Linked DNA regions of Thermopolyspora flexuosa. The protein of the gene in region 1 interacts with the protein of each later gene in a pairwise test. Links are inferred from orthologs where the notes say so. Each region holds a gene or a part of one and is shown on either strand. Other genes may lie near its edges. The genes, in order: FHX40_RS14030 and clpS.

Region 1 (9,840 bases):
GCCGGAGACCACGAGCTGCACCTCGCCGCGCACGCCGAGCCCGGCGAGCGTGTCGGCGGCGACGCGCACCGCCGCGAGCGTGGGCAGGCCGGTGTGCTCGATCAGCACCTCCTCGCCGCCCCCGGTGCCGGCCTGCATGCCGTCCACCACGACCACGTCCGCCCCGGCGGTGACCGCGAGCGTCACGTCCTCGGTGACCCGGGAGGCGCCCAGCTTCACGAAGACCGGCACCCGCCAGGAGGTGACCTCCCGGATCTCGGCGATCTTCACGGCGAGGCCGTCCGGGCCCGACCAGTCCGGATGGTCCACGGGCGCGCGCAGGTCGACCCCGGCGGGCACGGCGCGCCGCCGCGCCACCCGCGGCGGCACCTTCTCGCCCGGCAGCAGCCCGCCCGCGCCCGGGTGCGCGCCCTGGCCGAGCACGATCTCCACCGCGTCGGCCGCGCGCAGGTCGTCCGGGTCGACGCCGTGCCGGGACGCGGTGAGCTGGTAGACGAGCGTCTTCGCCGCGTCCCGCTCCTCCGGGGTCATGCCGCCGTCGCCGGTCGTGGCCGCGGTGCCCGCCATCGTCGCCGCCCGGCCGAGCGCCTCCTTCGCGCCCGGCGAGATCGCCCCGTACGCCATGGCGGCGATCGTCACCGGCAGGTCGAGCACCACCGGCTCCCGGGCGTACCGGGTGCCGAGCACGGTCCGGGTACGGCACGGCCCGCGCGGCGCCTCGCCGTCCCGCCCGGCGGCCGCGGTGAGCAGGAGCAGGTCGTCGAAGGTCGGGAGCCGCCGCGTGGCGCCCCGTCCGCGCACGCCGTACCGCCCGAGCCGCGCCCGTTCCTGGATCTCGGCGATCACGTGCGGTGGGAACGTGTGGCTCATGCGGTCTCCTGACGGCTCCTCATCCGCTCCTCTGCTCTCCGGTGATCGTTTCGGTCCCGCCCCCGTGCGGGAGGTGGACGCGGCGGCCCCGCGCCGGGCCTCCCGGGGGGAGGGCGGGGTGGTGGGTCTCGAGGGAGGGCGCGTCGGGGATGCGCCGACGCGGGGCGCGCCGGTCGGTCACGCGCTCGCCGCGGAGAGGCGTCCGGGCACGGGCGGACGCCCGCTCGCGCGGCGGCCGGTCAGCAGGCGCGGGCGGTACCGCACCGAGGTCACCTTGGTGAGGTTCTCCGGGTTCACGTGGTCGAACCCGCAGGTCGCGGCGATGAGCTTCGCCGCGGTCAGGTCGTTCTCGTCGGGCTCCGCGGCGAGCGCGCCCTCGCCGAGCCCGGCGATCCGGCCGCCCACGTAGATCACCGCGTCGACGAGCGCGTCGCCGAGCCCGGGCCCGGCGTCGCCGCACACGAGGATCACCCCCGACCGGGCGGCCCGGCCGCAGTACGGCCCGGCGTTCCCGGCGATCGCGAGCGTGCCGCCCGCCAGCGCGATCCCGGCGCCGGAGTCGCAGTCCCCCGAGATGGCGATGGTGCCGCCCCGCGCCGCGGCGGCGGCGCCGCTCCCCGCATCCCCCCGGACCCGGATGCCGCCGGACATGAGGTTCTCGCCCACGCCGCGGCCCACCGGACCCCGCACCGTGATCTCCGCGCGCGCGCCGAGGCCGCCGAGGTAGTGGCCGCACGGCCCGGCGATGTCGACCGTCACCCGCTCACGCAGCCCGACCGCCAGGTTGTGCCGCCCGCGCGGGTTGAGCACACGGACGTGGGCCCCGGCGGGCACGGCGTGCAGTGCCGTGTTGAGCCCGCGGATGCCCAGCCGGTCGGCATCCAGGGTCACCTCGGCCACGGTGGCCACCTCCGCGGAAGATCGCGCAGTGAAGTGGGGGCGGTGCAGGGTCAGCGGGTAGTGAAACCCAGCGATGTTGCAGCCGAAGCAACCCGGCATGACAAGCGTGTTACCCGGTCCGGCGCACGCCGCGAAGATCGCCAAGGCCCCCCGTGGCCGCCTCCGCCGCGGAGCCGGGCGGTCACGGATGTTCACTCGCGTCCCATTGACAGTGGTATCCGCGGAGCGGCCGGAGGGAGCGGAACGCCCTCGCCGGTGAGCGGTGCCGTACCGGCCACGGCGCAGCCTTCCCCTGCGCGGCGGGCCGCCGCCGCAGGGCGAGGTGCGGCGGCGGCCCGGCGGTCACATGCGCTTCCAGAAGGGCCGGCCGGAGCCGCCCGGCAGGTCGGGGTTCGCCGGCCGCCCGCCCGCGACGCGGGCGAGGACCTCCTCGGCGCGCCGCCAGAGCCGGTCGAGGTCGGCACCGGGCTCCTCCGCGGCCTCCAGCTCGGCGGCGAGGGCGGACAGCTCGGCATGGTGCTCGGCGAGGACCCGCAGCCGGCTGGCGAGGTCGGCGAGGTGCATCCGCCGCTCGTACGGCGAGCCTCCGGCGGCCTCGCGCAGCCGGGCCAGCTCCTCGGCGGCGAGCGCCGTGAAGTCCACCTCGATCGGCGCGCCACCGAGCCCGGAGCCGGGGAGGGCGCGGCGCACCGCGAAGAACCCCCGGGTCGCCCCCCGCCCGGCGGGCGGCGGGCCGGCCGGGGCGGCGCCGTACGCGGCGGCCATCGGCGGCCCGGCGGGCGCGGTGAACGCCATCGGCGCGGCGGCGAGCGGGGACGGCGGGGCGGACGGCTCCCAGCCGCTGGGCTGCTCGACCGGCTGGATCACCCGGTGGCCGGGCCCGCCGTCGCCGACCACCCGCGAGTCGACCGCGACGAACGCGGTGAACCGGCACAGCACGCCGAACCGGAGCGACGTCTCGACGATCTCCCGCTCCAGGTCCCACTCGCCGGCGTCGTACCGGTCCTCCAGGTCGCGCAGCCGGGCGCGGGCCCACAGCGCGCGGGCCGCCGTGCCCCCGGTCACGACCGCGGGCACGCGCCGCTCCCACGGCTCGCCGTCGGCGGTGCGGCCGCGGACGACCACCGCGCCGCCCGCCGCGCCGGCGTACCGGCCGCTGACGGTGAGTGGCACGCCCGGGAAGAGCGAGCCGAGCCGGGTCACGGTGTCCGGGAGCACGCCGAGGCCCTCGGCGTGCAGCGCCAGGTCGGTGACGAGCGGGCCGCCGATGCGGCGGTGGATGTGCTCCATCGCCGCGTCCAGCCGGTCCTCGGACTCCACCAGCTCGCACCGGCCCGCGCCGAGCGCGGCGAGCCGGCCGAGGAAGCCCGCGTTCACCGCGCGGTCGACGCCGACCGTGTGCACCCGCACGCCGCGCAGGCGGCCGCCCGCCCGCTCGAGGATCTGCCCCTCGTTCCCGACCTGGCCGTCGGTGACGAGCACGAGCACCCGGTCCCGCCCGGGCTCGGCGGTGCCGAGCAGGTCGGCCGCCTGCTCCAGCGGCCGCAGCAGCTCGGTGCCGCCGCGGGCGTCCAGCCGGGCGAGGTGCTCGACCGCGCGGAAGCGGTTGCGGTCGGTCGCGGGCGCCAGGCCCTCGCCGAGCTCCGGCGGGCGCTCCACCGCGTGGTCGAACGACAGCACGGCGAAGCGGTCGTCCGCGGTGAGCGAGTCGACGATGCGGGCCGCCGCGCGCCGCGCCGCGACCATCTTCCAGCCGTGCATGCTGCCCGAGCGGTCGAGCAGCAGCACCACGTCCCGGGGCGGGCGCACGCCCTCGGCCGCCGGGGGCACCACGGTGAGCGTGAAGGTGCCCTCCGCCGCCTCGGCCTTGCCGTCGCCCGGCTCGTCCGGGACGAGGGCGAGGGAGGTGGAGGCGGCCAGGCGCAGCCGCAGCACGAAGTCGCGGTCGAGCCGCTCGCCCGGCTGCAGGCGCAGGGTGAGCGGCGCGCCGCCGTCCCCGCCCTCCCGCACCACGGTGTGCAGGCTGGACTCGATCTCGCGCAGGTCGAGCCCGGCCGGGTCGAGGTGCACGGCGAGCGACAGCCGTACCGGGTTGGGGAAGCCGGGCAGCAGCACCGGCGGGGTGATGCGGGAGGCGTCCGGCACCGCGTCGGTGTCCGGGGCGGTGCCCGCGCCGCTCGGCGTGCCGTCGAGCGGGGTGCCCGGGATGTACCGCGGGGCGACCACGAGCGGGAACCGGAAGACGGCCGCGCCGTCCTCGTAGGCGAGCGGCTGGCTGAGCGTGAGCCGTACCGTGACCCGCTCGCCGGGCACGATGTTGCCGACCCGGACGGTGAACACGTCCGGCCGCTCCTCCTCGGCGATCGCGGCCCGCCGGCCCTCGGCGAGCGCGCGGTCGTAGTCGGCGCGGGCCTCGCCGCGCTCGCGCAGCACGCCCTCGACCACGTGGCCGTCGGCCTCCATGCGGAAGCCGGTCACCGCGGCCCGGTCGGGCAGCGGGAAGACGTAGGTGGCCTCCAGCGACTCCGGGAACGCGTTGCGGAAGACCTGCACCACCTCGACCCCGGCGACGAGGCCGGACACGTCGGCGGTGACGTCGAGGCTCTCCAGCGGCAGGTTGCCCTGCGCGGTGGCGAGCGCGCCGAGCCCGGCGTCGGGGAACGGGACGCAGCGGCCCCGCAGCGGTGTGACGGTAACGCTCATGAGAACTCCCTTGGGCGGGTTCGGTACGGCGGAGCCCGGCGCCGGGCGCGCCGGTGACGTATCGGTTGCGGCTCGGGCCGCGGCCGGGGCGGGTCACGTGGGGCTCCCCTCGGTAGGGCCGCCGACGAGCCCGCGGGCCAGCAGCACGTCGAGCAGCGGCCGGGCGGCGGCCGCGATCGCGGCGAGGTCGTCCGGGTCCGGCGGGCGCGCCGCCGTGTCGAGCAGCAGGGTCACCCCCGGCGCGAGCCGCAGCCCGGGCACCGGCTCCGGCACGCCGTACGGCACGGCGTCCGGCCCGGGCGTGCGGAGCACCGGGGGGAACGGCGGAGACGCGGGCGCGGGCGCGATCCCCACACCGTCGGGCGGTGCGGGCGCGCCCCCGTCGGCCGCGGCCGGTACGCCGGTCCGGCCGGTGCCGGGCTCGGCGGGGGAGCGCCGCGCCCAGAACCGGTCGCGGCGGCCCGCCGGGCCGTTCGGTGTGCCGGGATCGCCGCCCGGCGTGGTCACGGGCCGCGGCGCCGCACCGGCGGCCCGGTCGTCCGGCGCGCCGGGCACGGCGGCGGCCGGGCGGGCCGCGGGCGCCAGGGCGGACGGCGGGATGCGGGCGATGTCGGCGAGCACGGCGTCGGTGGCGCCGGCGAGCTCGGCCTGGATCTCGGCGATGCTGCGGCCCGCCGCCTGCCGCCGCTTGATCGCGACCAGCTGCATCAGGTGGCGCCGGCCGTACAGGGCGACGCGGCCGCGGCGGGCGAGAGGCGGGTCGACCAGCCCGATCGTGGTGTACCAGCGGATCAGCCGCTCGTTGGGCACCGCGCGGATCCGGCCGTCACCGGTGCCCTGCCCGGCCTCCCCGGCCAGGGCGGCCGCCGCCCGCTCGGCGAGCTCGCCGATCGTCCACGTCTCGCTCATACCCCAACAATGACACTGTCATTATGACACTGTCAATGTCAGGATGCGCTCCGCGGGCGGACGCATAACGGAGAACCGCCCGGGTAGGCGGCGGAGGACCCGCCGGGTGGCCGGTATCCGGCGGCGAAGCCCAGGACCAACACGGGAGGACCCATGTCGGCGATCACCAGCCCCCTCAACGACAGCGACCGCAAGATAGTCGGCGAATGCCTGCAGGGTGCGCTGATCGATCTCATCGACCTGTCGCTGCTCGCCAAGCAGGCGCACTGGAACCTCGTGGGCCGCAACTTCCGCTCGCTCCACCTCCAGCTCGACGAGATCGTCGACGTGGCGCGCAAGCACACCGACCGGGTGGCCGAGCGGGCGATCGCCATCGGCGTGAACCCGGACGGCCGCTGCGGCACCGTTGCCCGCGAGACCCAGCTCAAGCAGCTCAACGCCGGTTACCTCCAGGACACGCAGGTCGTCGAGGCGTTCACCGACATCCTCGAGGGCTGCGTACGGCGCATGCGCGAGCGCGTGGACCGGACCGAGCAGCCCGACCCGGTCACCCAGGACCTGCTCATCGAGGCCGCCCAGGACCTCGAGCAGCAGCACTGGATGATGCAGGCCCAGCGCTGACCGGGCCATCTTGAGGTGACGCTGCGAGGTGACGCTGCGAGGTGACGCGCCCTTCACCCACCGGCATCCGCCCGGCACGGAGCGTACGCGGGATGCGGGGCGGGGCGCCGCGGGACGCCCCTCACCCCGCACCCGGCCGGGCGGTGCGGCGGAGCAGGGTGCAAGAAACACGCATCGTTCACCCGAAATCCCCCATGGTGCCGGAGCACAGGCGTAGCGTGTGTCTGGACGCCCGATCCGGCCGGCGTCCGTCGCCGAGTGCTCTGGGGGAGAGAGCATGTCCCGCAGCAGTTCAGCCCGGCCGGGGGCGCTCGCTGCGCCGCCCGGCGGGAGACGCGCGACCGCCTCCGCCATCCGGCACACCGCGGCCGATGGCCCGCTGTGGCGAGCGGTGCTCGCCGCCGCCCGCCCGCACTCCCGCAACGGCCCCTACGGCCCGCTGCGCGCCCCCGACGAGAACGGCATCGCCGTACCCGAGGGGTTCACCGTACGGGTGATCGCGCGCTCGGGGTACAAGACCGCGGGCGTGGTGTGGCATTCGGCGCCCGACGGCGGCGCCTGCTTCCCCGACGGCGACGAGTGGATCTACGTCTCCAACTCGGAGACCTCGCTGCTCGGCGGGGTCACCGCGATCCGCTTCGCGCCCGACGGGACGGCGCGCGGCGCCTACCGCATCCTCTCCGGCACCAGCTTCAACGGCGTGGGCTGCGCCACGCCCTGGCACACCTGGTTGTCCGGCGAGGCGATCCCCGGCGGCCGGATCTTCGAATGCGACCCGTACGGCACGGCGGCGGCGATGCCCCGCCTGTCCATGGGGCGGCTCACCCACTCGAGCCTGGCGTGCGACCCGGACCGCCGGGTCGTGTACCTCACCGAGGACGAGCCGGACGGCTGCTTCTACCGGTTCGTCCCTGACGAGTGGGGCGACCTGACCTCCGGGACGCTGGAGGTCCTCGTCACCGCCCCCGCCGGGGCCGGGCCGATCGTCTGGCGGCGGGTGCCCAACCCGGCCGGCCTGATCGAACCGGTGCGCAGCCAGGTGCCCGGCGCCCGGCGGTTCGAGCGCCCCGCCGGCTGCCACTTCGCGGACGGCGTGTGCCGGTTCGTCACCGCCGACGGGCTGGTGTGGTCGTACGACGCGGTGCACCACCGCCTCGAGGCCACCTCCGACGCCGCGTCGCTCATCCCGGCCCTGGTCGGCGACACGGGTGAGCTGTTCGTGGCGGGCGACGGCATGACCATCGACGTGCTGACCGCCGACGGCACCGCCGCGCCGTTCCTCCGGGTCACCGGCCACGACTCCTCGGCCATCACCGGCCTGGCGTTCTCGCCGGACGGCCGGCACCTCTACTTCTCCTCGCAGCGCGGGGCCGCGGGGCCGGCGTCCGGCACCGGCGGCGTCACCTACGCGGTGAGCGGCCCGTTCGGGCGCATCGGCCGCGGCTGAGGTCGCGCGCCCTCTCGTATCGGCAAGCCCGTCGGCCGGTTCGGCCGGCGGGCTTTGTGCGTCCTGCTCACCGCCCGGGCGCCAGGGCCGCGGTGAGGTAGGCGGTGAGCATGGCCTTCAGCTCGGCGGTGAGCTCGCCGGCGCGGGCGGGGTCGGCCTCGACGATGCGCGGCATCACCGCGGTCACCGTGGCGAGCACCATGCCGGCGATCGCGAGGCGGCGCTGTGCGGGCAGGTGCGGGGCGCGCCGGCCGAGCACCTCGGCGAACAGCCCGGCGAGGTCGGCGTGCAGCCGCGCCGACGCCTCGGCCAGGCGGTCGGCGATCGCCGAGCCGTACAGCAGGGACCAGTAGGCCGGGTGGGCGCGCTTGAACCCGACGGCGGCGTCGATCACCTTGTCGACCAGCTCGGGCAGGGGCAGCCGCTCGGTCTCCGGGGTGAAGTAGGTGTCCCAGAACCGCTTGCGGCCGGTGGTGAAGCGCTCGAGCAGGCCGTCGAGGATCTCCTCCTTGTTGCGGAAGAACTGGTAGAGCGACCCCGGTGAGATCCCGGCCCGGGCGGCGATCGCGTTCGTCGTGGCGTCGGCGTACCCGACCTCCTCGATCACCTGCTCGGCCGCGTCCAGGATCGCCTCCATGCGTTTCAGCCCGCGGGCCTGCCGCCGCACCGGCCGCCGCTGCTCGGGCATGCGCCACCCCCGTTGACAAACACGAGTGTTTACTTGTATTTCTGGGTCCACCAAATACGAGTACTTTACCGAGTTTCGCGGGGGAGTCATGGAGAACAGGACCCGGCGGGGCCATCCGCTGCGCCGCCTCGGGTGGTGGGCGGTGCGGCGGCGCCGCCTCGTGCTGCTGTGCTCGCTGGTCGCCGCCGTGGTCGCGGGCGTGCTCGCCGCGGGCACCGTGGGCGCGCTGTCGCTCGCCCGCTTCGAGGCGCCCGGGTCGGAGTCGGACCGCACCGCCGCCCAGCTCGCCGAACGCTTCGGCACCGGCGGGGCCGACCTGATCCTGCTGGTCACCGCCCGCCGCGGGGACGTGGACGACCCACAGGTCGCGGCCTCCGGCCGGGCGCTCACCGCCCGGGTGGCCGCCTTCGAGGGGGTGGCCGAGGCGGCCTCGTACTGGACCCGCGGCGCCCCGGCCACGCTGCGCAGCACCGACGGCCGCCACGCCCTGATCCTCGCCCGCATCCCCGGGGACGCCGACCACGTGCGGGCCCGGATCCTGCCCGCGCTGCTGCCCGAGGTGACCCGCGGCGACCACGCGATCGAGGTGCGCGCGGGCGGCGGCGAGGAGGTGTTCCGCCAGACCGTGCCGCTGGCCCGGCAGGACTTCCTCCGCGCCGAGCTGGTCATCTTCCCGCTCGTCTTCCTGCTGCTCTGGCTCTACCTGCGCCGCATCCTCGCCGCCGTGCTGCCGATCGCGGCGGGCCTGTTCGCCATGGTGATCGGGCTGGCGCTGCTCCGCATCCCGCTGCTGTTCACCGACATCTCCACGTTCGCGCTCAACCTCACGCTGGCGATGGGGCTCGGCCTCGGCGTCGACCACGCGCTGTTCGTGGTCTCCCGCTTCCGCGAGGAGGTACGGCACGGCCGCGAGCGGCAGGAGGCCGTCGCCCGCGCGGTGGAGCACGCCGGGCACACGGTGATCTTCAGCGGGGCCACGGTGGCCGCGTCGCTCGCCGTGCTGCTGGTGCTGCCGTTCGACTTCCTGCGCTCGTTCGCCTACGCCGGGATCGCGGTCGTGGTCGGCGGGGTGGTCGCGTCGCTCGTCGTGCTGCCCGCGGTGCTGGCCGTGACAGGCGGTGCCGTACTGCCCCGGGGCGGCCACGCCGGCGGACACGCCGCGGAGCCGGTCGCGCGCGGCGGGTTCTGGACCGGCCTCGCCGCCCGGGTGATGCGGCGGCCGCTCGCCTTCGGGGGCGTCGCGGCCGCGGCCCTGCTGCTGCTCGCCTCGCCGGTGCTCGGGCTGCGGTTCGGGGTGGCCGACGACCGCATCCTGCCCGCCTCCGCCCCCGCCCGGCAGACCCAGGAGATCGTCCGCGCCGCCTTCCCGGCCGAGGAGACCGACGCGCTGCAGGTGGTCTCCGCGCCCGGCGCGGCCGTGGACCGCGACGCGGTGGCCGGGTACGCGGCGGCGCTGTCCCGGCTGCCCGGCGTCGCGCAGGTCGACTCGGCCGCGGGCTCCTACGCCGGCGGGGCCCGGGTCGGCGACGGCGATGTCGGCCGGTTCCGGCCCCGCGACGGCGGCGAGGGGACCTGGCTGTCGGTGGTCCCGTCGGCCGAGGCGATGGCCGCCGATCCGGTCCGGCTGGTCGACCGGGTGCGCGCCCAGCCCGCGCCGTTCCCGGTCCTGGTCGGCGGCTATCCGGCCGAGCTCGCCGACTAC
Region 2 (9,654 bases), 570 kb from region 1 along the record:
CGCGCTGCCGCCCGGCTGGCGGGCCGGGCGGGTGGCGCCGGTGACCGCGTTCACCTCGGTGGTGAACCACGAGAACGCGATCGTGATGGCGCGGCCGGATGAGGGGGTGCGCGCCTCCGGGGTGCGCCAGGCCGCGGCCGAGCTCGGCGAGTTCTACTCCCGGCTGCTGCTCCACGCCGACAAGGTGACCGTGGTCGAGGACCGGGGCGTCACGGTCGGCGGCCGGGCCGCCCACGTGCGGTCGCTGCGCGCCGAATACCGGGACGTGGTGAACGCGCCCTCCTACCTGCGGGTCATGGTGATCGAGGGGGAGCGGAGCGGCACGGTCGTGGTGGGCATGGCCCAGCCGGACGAGCCCCGGCTGCGCGGCGAGATCGCCGCGGTCATGACCGCCATGCGCTGACGGTGTCCGCTGCGCCGCGCCGGGCGGATGACCGGCGGCTTCACGCGTTCGTCGGCGGCGCAGGCTACGCTCGATTCATTGTGAGCACCTCAGCCGCGTCTCATCTGTCACCGTCGTACCCCAACCGCGCCGCCTGGGGCACGGCGCCCAAGCTGCGTGCCTGGCAGCAGGAGGCGTTCGAGCTGTACTTCCGGCGCGAGCCGCGCGACTTCCTCACCGTGGCGACGCCCGGAGCGGGTAAGACGACCTATGCGCTGCGCATCGCGACCGAGCTGCTCGCCCGCGGTGTGGTCCGGGCCGTGACGATCGTCACCCCGACCGAGCACCTGAAGCGTCAGTGGGCCGAGGCGGCCGGCCGGGTCGGCATCCCGGTCGACCCGGACTTCAAGAACAGCCAGGGCACCACCTCCCGGGACTTCATCGGTGTCGCGATCACCTACGCCCAGGTGGCGATGCATCCGGCGCTGCACCGGGCGCGCACCGAGGCCCGCCGTACCCTCGTCATCTTCGACGAGATCCACCACGCCGGGGACGCCAAGTCCTGGGGGGACGGCATCCGGGAGGCGTTCGAGCCCGCCACCCGCCGGCTCTCCCTCACCGGCACGCCGTTCCGGTCCGACAACAACCCCATCCCGTTCGTCACCTACGTGGAGGACGGCGACGGCGCGCTGCGCAGCGTGGCCGACTACTCCTACGGGTACGGCCCGGCGCTCGCCGACGGCGTCGTCCGGCCGGTGATCTTCCTCGCGTACGCGGGGGAGATGCGGTGGCGGACCAGGGCCGGTGACGAGATCGCCGCGACCCTCGGCGAGCCGCTCAGCAAGGACCAGCTCGCCCAGGCCTGGCGGGCCGCGCTCGACCCGAAGGGCGACTGGATCCGGCAGGTGCTGCGCGCCGCGGACAAGCGGCTGACCGAGGTGCGGCGGCACGTGCCCGACGCCGGTGCGATGGTGATCGCCTCCGACCACGAGGCCGCCCGCGCGTACGCCCGGCTGCTGCGGGAGATCACCGGGCACGGGGCCACGGTGGTGCTCTCCGACGACCCGACCGCGTCGAAGAAGATCAAACAGTTCGCCGCGTCCGACGACCGCTGGCTGGTCGCGGTGCGCATGGTCTCCGAGGGCGTCGACATCCCCCGGCTCGCCGTCGGCGTCTACGCGACGAGCGTGTCCACGCCGCTGTTCTTCGCCCAGGCGATCGGCCGGTTCGTCCGGGCGCGGCGGCGGGGCGAGACCGCCTCGGTGTTCCTGCCCTCGATCCCGCTGCTCATGGGCTACGCCGCGGAGATGGAGGCGGAGCGGGACCACGTGCTCGTGCGGCGGCAGCCCGAGGAGGGCCTCGACGACTTCCTCGTGGAGGACGCGCAGCGGAAGAAGGACAACCCCGACGTGCTCGGCGACGAGCTGCCGTTCGAGACCGTCGAGGCGTCCGCCACCTTCGACCGGGTGCTCTTCGACGGCGGCGAGTTCGGCACCGCCGCCGCCCCGGGCTCCCCCGAGGAGGAGGAGTTCCTCGGCCTGCCCGGACTGCTCGAGCCCGAGCAGGTCGCCACCCTGCTCCGCAAGCGCCAGTCGGAGCAGCTCGCCGCCAAGCGCCGCAGGTCGCGCACTGCCGAGCCGGAGCCCGAGCGGTCGCCGCACGAGGAGCTGCACGCGCTGCGCAAGGAGCTGAACAGCCTTGTCGGCGCGTGGAACCACCGCACCGGCCAGCCGCACGGGGTCATTCACGCCGAGCTGCGCCGCCTCACCGGCGGGCCGCCGATCGCCCAGGCCACCGCGGAGCAGGTCCGGGAGCGGATCGCGCTCATCCGCAAGTGGGCGACCCAGCGGCGTTCCCGCTGAGCCGTCGCCCACCGTTTTTGACCATTCCCCTACGCGAGCGTGACTAAGCGAGTACTCTTCGTGTTCATCTTCGGCCCGTCAGGGCTTGGTCCACGCATCTACGCTTAGGGGAGTTACGCATATGGATCTGACCACGCTGATCCGAGCGGAGGTACGCGAGTACGTGACTCCGATGTTCGAAGAGGTCCTCACCAGGATCGACGCCACGAACGCCAAGCTGGACGGCCTCCGCACGGAACTCAAGGGCGACATCGAGGCGGTCCGCACCGAGCTCAAGGGCGAGATTCAGGAGGTTCGGACCGAGCTCACCGAGAAGATCGAGGGGGTCCGGACCGAGCTCACCGAGAAGATCGAGGGCGTCCGGACCGAGCTCACCGAGAAGATCGAGGGCGTCCGGACCGAGCTCAAGGGTGAGATCCAGGAGGTCCGGACCGAGCTCACCGAGAAGATCGAGGGCGTCCGGACCGAGCTCAAGGGTGAGATTCAGGAGGTCCGGACCGAGCTCAAGAGCGACATCCAGGATGTGCGCGCCGATGTCGCCTCGGTGCACGACAAGCTGGACAAGGTCATGGCCTTTCTCGGCCTGACCAAGGTCTGAGACGGAACCCCTAGGCGGCGCGCACGACCGGGGTGCCGGTCAGCTCGACGCCCGCCGCCTTCATCTCGGAGATCGCCTGCTCGGTCGTCTGCGGTGCCACGCCGGCGGTGAGATCGAGCAGCACCCGCGTGGTGAAACCGTGCCGCGCCGCGTCGATCGCGGTGGCCCGGACGCAGTGGTCCGTGGCGATGCCGACGATGTCGACGGACGTCACCCCCCGGGCGCGGAGCCACTCGACCAGCGGGGTGCCGTCCGGCGCCGCCCCTTCGAAGCCGCTGTAGGCCGCGGAGTCGGCACCCTTGCTGAACACCTCCTCGACCGCCGAGGTGTCGAGGTGGGGATGGAACTCGGCGCCCGGGGTACCGGCGATGCAGTGCGCGGGCCAGGAGCGCACGAAGTCGGGCTCGTCGGCGAAGTGGTCGCCGGGATCGACGTGGTGGTCCCGGGTCGCCACGATGTGGTCGTACCGCCGTTCCGCGATGTGCCGGGTGATCGCGGCGGCGACGTCGGCGCCGCCGGCCACCGCGAGGCTGCCGCCCTCGCAGAAGTCGTTCTGTACGTCGACGATGACCAGTGCCGTGCTCATGGTCGTGCTCTCCTCGACTGGTGTGGCGTCGCCCACCCTTGATCGTACGTCAGGCGAACACGGTGGGAATCGCCGTGTCCCCGGGCGAAAGGTGCAGCGCGGCCGGCGGCAGCTCGGCGACGGAACGGCGGTGCCGCTCCCGGGCGGCGTCGAGCGGCTCCCGGCCGACGATCTCGCCCTTGCGCACCAGGGGGACCAGCAGCGGACGCCCGGGCCGCTCGCCGCCCGGCGACTCGGCGAGCGCCTCGAGCTGGTCGACCGGCATGGCCGGGGCGGTGGTGACGATCTCCGCCCGCGCGATCCCGTCCGGCCCGATCGCCCGGAACGCGAACTTGCGCCCGCCGCGGCTGGGCTTGCCCACCGAGCGCTTCGCGACCGGCCGCATCACGCCCTGGGCGTCCTCCCGGGCGACGAGCTTGTAGACGAGCGCGGCCGTGGGCGCACCGGACCCGGTGACCAGCTTGGTGCCGACGCCGTACGCGTTGACCGGCGCGGCGGCGAGCGCGGCGATCGCGTGCTCGTCGAGGTCCCCGGTGACCACGATCCCGGTGCGGTGCGCGCCGAGCTCGTCGAGGAGCGCGCGTACCTCGTGCGCGGCCTCGGCGAGGTCGCCGGAGTCGATGCGCACCATGCCGAGGTCGGTCCCGGCGACCTCGATCGCGGTGCGCACCGCGGTCTTCACGTCGTAGGTGTCGACGAGCAGCGTGGTGGACCGGCCGAGCGAGTCGACCTGGACCCGGAACGCGTCGGCCTCGCTGTCGTGCAGCAGGGTGAAGGCGTGCGCGCTGGTGCCGGTGGTGGGCACGCCGTACCGCAGCCCGGCGAGCAGGTTGGAGGTGGAGGCGAAGCCGCAGATGTAGGCGGCGCGGGCCGCGGCGACCGCGGCGTCCTCGTGGGTACGGCGCGAGCCCATCTCGATCAGCGGCCGCGAGCCCGCGGCGCGCACCATGCGGGAGGCCGCCGCGGCGATCGCGCTGTCGTGGTTGAGGATCGACAGGACCAGCGTCTCCAGCAGCACGGTCTCGGCGAACGTGCCCTCCACCACGAGGATCGGTGAGCCGGGGAAGTAGCACTCGCCCTCGGGGTAGCCGTGCACGTCCCCGCCGAACCGGTAGCCGGACAGGTACTCGGCCGTCCGGTCGTCGATGATCCCGCGGCGTCGCAGGAAGGTGAGCTCCTCCTCACCGAACCGGAAGTTCTCCAGCGCGTCGAGCAGCCGGCCGGTCCCGGCGACCACGCCGTAGCGGCGGTCACCGGGCAGGCGCCGGGCGAACACCTCGAACACCGCCCGCCGGTGTGCCGCGCCGCTCGCCAGCGCGGCCCGCAGCATGGTGAGCTCGTAGTGATCGGTGTGCAACGCCGTACTCATGGTCGTTTTCACGTGTCGAAGACTACGGCTCGCTTAGGGCAGACTGGGGATGTGGTTGCCACAGCTGCTCCGGTCGAGGTCGAGCGTCCGTCGTCGGACGTGCGACCCGATGTGCCATGGGTGACGATCGTCTGGAACGACCCGATCAACCTCATGTCCTACGTGACCTACGTCTTCCAGACCGTGTTCGGCTACCCGCGCGCGAAGGCGGAGAAGCTCATGCTCGACGTGCACTACAAGGGCAAGGCCGTGGTGGCGAGCGGTACCCGGGAGGAGATGGAGCGTGACGCGCAGATCCTCCACTCCTACGGTCTGTGGGCCACGATCCAGCAGGACCGGTAGGCGGACGTCGGCGGGCGGGCGTAGGTAGTACACGCGTAGGCGGACAGGGATCGGTGGACGCGGCATGGGCGGCGGGTTCAAGGCCGGGCGCGACGGCAGGGTGTCGATCCGTCTCGACCACGGCGAGGTGGCGATCCTCCGGTCGCTGGTGGCGCAGATCCTCGACCTGGTGGGACCGGGATCGGCCGGGTCGGACGACCCGCTCGAGCGGGCGCTGGGCATCGGTGCCGCGGAGGTGACCCCGCCCACCGACCCCGTGCTCGCCCGGCTGTTCCCCGCCGCCTACGCCGACGAGAAGGAGGCGCTCGAGTTCCGGCGGTACACCGAGCCGAGCCTGCGCGACGGCAAGCGCGCGGACGCCGAGGTGGTGCTGCGCACCGCCGTACCCGGGAAAATCGAGCTCGACGCCGAGCAGGCCACGGCGTGGCTGCGCGCGCTCAACGACGTACGGCTCGCGCTCGGCACCCGCCTCGAGGTCACCGAGGAGGTGCACGAGCAGATCGAGCGCATGTCCGAGGACGACGAGCGGTATGCGGCGTTCGTCACCTATGACTGGTTGACCTACCTCCAAGACAGCCTGGTCAGAGCGCTTTGGTAGCGTCCTTCACATGCTGAGGATCTCACGGGACCTGGTCGACAAGATCATCGCCCACGCCCGCGCCGACCATCCGGACGAGGCGTGCGGCATCATCGCCGGTCCGGCCGGCTCGGACCGCCCCGAGCGTTTCATTCCGATGCGTAACGCCGCGCGCTCGCCCACGTTCTACGAGTTCGACTCGACCGAGCAGATCAAGGTCTGGAACGAGATGTGGGACCGGGACGAGGAGCCGGTGGTGATCTACCACTCCCACACCGCGACCGAGGCCTACCCGTCGCGCACCGACATCGCGCTGGCCGCCTGGCCCGAGTCGCACTACGTCCTGGTCTCCACGGCCGACCCCGACCACACCCCGCTGCGTTCCTACCGCATCGTGGACGGCGTGGTGACCGAGGAGGAGGTCGAGATCGTCGAGGAGGCCTGAGGCGCGCTGTCCCGGCAGTACCCGGGCGGGTAGACTCGTGGTCATGCCGACCGCCGAGCAGCCGACGCCCAGTGTGCCGCCGGGCTCGCCCGTGCAGAGCTTCCTGTTCGGCCACTGTCGGTTTGTCGTCGTCTACGACTGTTCCGGCCACCGCAGTCGGCCTGTTTCACGCTAGGCCGCGACCCGCGCGCGGGCGCGTCGCCCCGCGGGCCGCAGGCCGAGGTCAGGCCCGAGGAATCCCCTCCGGCCCGCCCGTTGTTCAGTAAGGGTGGCGCCTTTCACGACGTCCACCGATCAAGGAGTTTGACCCGCGATGGCCATCAACGTTCGCATCCCCACCATCCTGCGCAGCTACACCGGCGGCGAGAAGCTTGTCAGCGGCGAGGGCGCCACCCTGAAGGAGTTGATCTCCGATCTCGACTCCCGGCATCCGGGACTTATGGACCGCCTGGTCGACGAGAACGGGCTGCGCCGGTTCGTGAACGTCTACCTCAACGACGAGGACGTGCGTTTCCTCGGCGGACTCGACACGCCGCTGTCCGACGGCGACACCGTGACCGTGCTCCCCGCGGTCGCCGGCGGCGCCGGCTGACGGACCGCCCGCGCGAAGGCCGGACATCATGCGTTTCGACTCACTGCTCGACTCGGTCGGCCACACCCCGCTCGTGGGGCTGCCCCGGCTGTCCCCGTCGCCCGAGGTGCGCCTGTGGGCGAAGCTCGAGGACCGCAACCCCACCGGCTCGGTGAAGGACCGTCCCGCGCTGTGGATGATCCAGCAGGCGGAGAAGGACGGCCTGCTCACCCCCGGCTGCACGATCCTCGAGCCGACCTCCGGCAACACCGGCATCGCGCTGGCGATGGCCGCCCGGCTCAAGGGCTACCGGCTCATCTGCGTGATGCCGGAGAACACCTCCGAGGAACGCAGGCAGCTGCTCCGCATGTGGGGCGCGGAGATCATCTCCTCGCCCGCGGCGGGCGGCTCGAACGAGGCGGTGCGGGTGGCCAAGGAGCTGGCGGAGCGGCACCCGGACTGGGTGATGCTCTACCAGTACGGCAACCCGGCGAACTGGCGGGCGCACTACGAGACCACCGGCCCGGAGATCCTGGAGGACCTGCCGTCGGTCACCCACTTCGTGGCCGGGCTCGGCACCACCGGCACCCTCATGGGCGTCGGCCGGTACCTGCGTGAACACGTGCCCGGCGTGCAGATCGTCGCCGCCGAGCCCCGGTACGGCGAGCTGGTGTACGGCCTGCGCAACGTCGACGAGGGGTTCATCCCCGAGTTGTACGACGAGTCGGTGCTCACCACGAGGTACTCGGTGTCGGCGGCCGACGCGCTGCGCCGTACCCGGGAGCTGCTGGAGACCGAGGGCATCTTCGCCGGGATCTCCACCGGGTGCGCGCTGCACGCGGCGCTCGGCCTCGCCGCCAAGGCGGTGAAGGCCGGGCAGCGGGCCGACATCGTCTTCATCGTCGCCGACGGCGGCTGGAAGTACCTGTCCACCGGTGCCTACGAGGGCACGTTGGAGGAGGCCGAGGAGCGTCTCGAAGGCCAGCTCTGGGCCTGAAAAATCGCCGCCCCGATCCGGCGCCACCGCGTAGGGTGCCGGATCGGGGCGCGTTCTTTTCCCGGCGCGTCCCCTGACCGTCCACCGCCGGATGTCACAGGGGAGGGAACAGGGCGGCCGCCCTGCGCACGTGATGACCTTCGACGCCTTCGTCCGCCTGCATCGCCAGGGGCACCCGTTCCTGCTGCCGAACGCCTGGGACCACGGCTCGGCGGCGCTGTTCGTCGCGCACGGCTTCGCCGCCGTCGGCACCACGAGCCTGGGCGTCGCCGCGGCCTGCGGCCGGCCGGACGGGGCCGGGGCCACCCGGGCCGAGACGGTCGCGCTCGCCCGGTCGCTGGCCCGGCTGCCCTGCCTGCTCACCGTGGACATCGAGGGCGGGTTCTCCGAGGACCCGGGCGAGGTCGCGGACCTCGTCGCCGAGCTGGCCGAACTCGGCGTGGTCGGGGTGAACATCGAGGACGGCCGTCCCGACGGGCTCGCCCCCGAGGGCCACCTGCCGCGGGTGATCGCCGCGGTCAAGGAGCGCGCCCCGCGCGTGTTCGTCAACGCCCGCACCGACACGCACTGGCTCGCCGTCGCCGGAGTCCCCGGCCACGTGCCGGACCTGGCCGAGACGCTGCGGCGGGTGCGCCGGTACGCCGACGCGGGGGCGGACGGGGTGTTCGTGCCCGCGCTGCCGGACAAGGCCGCGATCGCCGCGGTGGTCGAGGCCGCCGGGGTGCCGGTGAACGTGCTGTTCCAGCCGACCGGGCCGACGCTGCGCGAGCTCGGCGAGCTGGGGGTCGCCCGGGTGAGCACCGGCTCGCTGCCGTACCGTGCCGCGCTGCACGCCGCGCTCGCGGCCGTGCTCGGCGCGGACGGCCGCGCGGACGCCGTCCCCACGGTGCCGTCGTACGGCGAGATCACCGCGCTGCTGCGGTAGCGCGGCGGGCCCGGGCACGGTTCGGGCCCGGAGACCTGGCGTCTCCGGGCCCGCGGGCGCTCCGGCGAACCGGAGGGCCGAGATCAGTTGAACAGCACGCGCAGCGAGACGTTCACCTGGTCGCCGTCGATGTTGCCGCTCAGGCCGACGGCGCGCAGCACCTGGGCGTTCGCCCGGTCGTCACCCTGCAGGTTCTGCAGGTAGAGCGGCTCGATCTTGTCGAGGTCGACGTAGAGCGTGAACGCGGCCTTCTCGGCGTCGGGCACCGCGGTGGTGAAGGTCTCGTTCTGGCCGAGCGCGCCGTCCTTGGCGAGCTCGTCGGCGTACGCCTGGGACGCGGCGAGCACGAAGGTGCCCTCCTTGGACGCCTTGAAGATCTGCGGAGTCGCCGTGGTGGTCGTGGTGCCCATGCCGGCGCCGGCGCTCTGGTTGAACAGGCGCTCGAGCTTGGCGTAGACCTGCTCGGCCGCGGCGGCGTCGGTGGCGAACCGCACGCCGATGTTCGGGTTCTGCTGGTCGAGGCCGCGCTCGTCGACCGCGAGGGTGACGTTCGTGCCGAGCAGCGTGACCAGGTCCTGCGGCAGCCGCAGGCCGGTGGCCTGCTGCAGCTGGTTGAGCTGCTGCTCGAAGGACGTCCCGTCCGCACCGGACGGGGCCGAGCGGAGCAGGTCGTTCCACCGCTCGTTGAGCAGCTCGCCGAGGCCGGAGATGGACAGCGCACCGGCCGTGGTGGCGGGCAGCGTGGTGACCTGGGCGCCCGCGGTGCCGCCCTCGGGCAGGTTCTTCACGCCGCGGACCATGCCGGCGAGCTCGGCGTACGCACTGTCGAACCGCAGCGCGCCCACGAACCGGGAGCCCTCGAGGTCCTTGAGCTGCTCCCGCTGGTCGGCGGTGATCCCGTCACCGGCGGACTTGATGACCTCGGAGAGGTTCGCCCAGAAGGACAGCACGCCGGGCTCGCCGAGCGTGGCCATGTCGCCGGAGAAGTCGCCGTTCTGGG

What was found.
Region 2: the proteins of FHX40_RS14030 (region 1) and clpS interact in binary tests that used the Escherichia coli proteins (3 or more experiments, as listed by UniProt). The link is inferred for Thermopolyspora flexuosa from one-to-one orthologs.

What each region holds. Positions count from the first base shown.
Region 1 is NZ_VFPQ01000001.1:3,320,252-3,330,091, reverse strand. The notes cover bases 4,423-7,269. They hold FHX40_RS14030 (Dps family protein), read left to right. Parts: upstream 4,423-5,535; coding sequence 5,536-6,003; downstream 6,004-7,269. Other genes in these bases: FHX40_RS14025 (alkaline phosphatase PhoX), read left to right, coding at 6,281-7,269; FHX40_RS25830 (MerR family transcriptional regulator), read right to left, coding at 4,567-5,382; FHX40_RS14040 (VIT domain-containing protein), read right to left, coding at 4,423-4,473. In the rest of the region: FHX40_RS14050 (FMN-binding glutamate synthase family protein), read right to left, coding at 1-870; FHX40_RS14045 (glutamate synthase), read right to left, coding at 1,048-1,770; more of FHX40_RS14040, read right to left, coding at 2,113-4,422; more of FHX40_RS14025, read left to right, coding at 7,270-7,450; FHX40_RS14020 (TetR/AcrR family transcriptional regulator), read right to left, coding at 7,518-8,138; FHX40_RS14015 (MMPL family transporter), read left to right, coding at 8,227-9,840.
Region 2 is NZ_VFPQ01000001.1:3,893,734-3,903,387, reverse strand. What follows is about bases 3,833-6,493. They hold clpS (ATP-dependent Clp protease adapter ClpS), read left to right. Parts: upstream 3,833-4,848; coding sequence 4,849-5,139; downstream 5,140-6,493. Other genes in these bases: FHX40_RS16495 (MoaD/ThiS family protein), read left to right, coding at 6,475-6,493; FHX40_RS16500 (M67 family metallopeptidase), read left to right, coding at 5,748-6,161; FHX40_RS16505 (DUF2017 domain-containing protein), read left to right, coding at 5,204-5,737; FHX40_RS16515 (nicotinate phosphoribosyltransferase), read right to left, coding at 3,833-4,797. Also shown: FHX40_RS16535 (hypothetical protein), read left to right, coding at 1-403; FHX40_RS16530 (DEAD/DEAH box helicase), read left to right, coding at 484-2,244; FHX40_RS16525 (hypothetical protein), read left to right, coding at 2,366-2,842; FHX40_RS16520 (nicotinamidase), read right to left, coding at 2,853-3,428; more of FHX40_RS16515, read right to left, coding at 3,478-3,832; more of FHX40_RS16495, read left to right, coding at 6,494-6,753; FHX40_RS16490 (PLP-dependent cysteine synthase family protein), read left to right, coding at 6,782-7,729; FHX40_RS16485 (isocitrate lyase/PEP mutase family protein), read left to right, coding at 7,821-8,654; FHX40_RS16480 (DUF3352 domain-containing protein), read right to left, coding at 8,738-9,654. UniProt on the Escherichia coli protein: Involved in the modulation of the specificity of the ClpAP-mediated ATP-dependent protein degradation.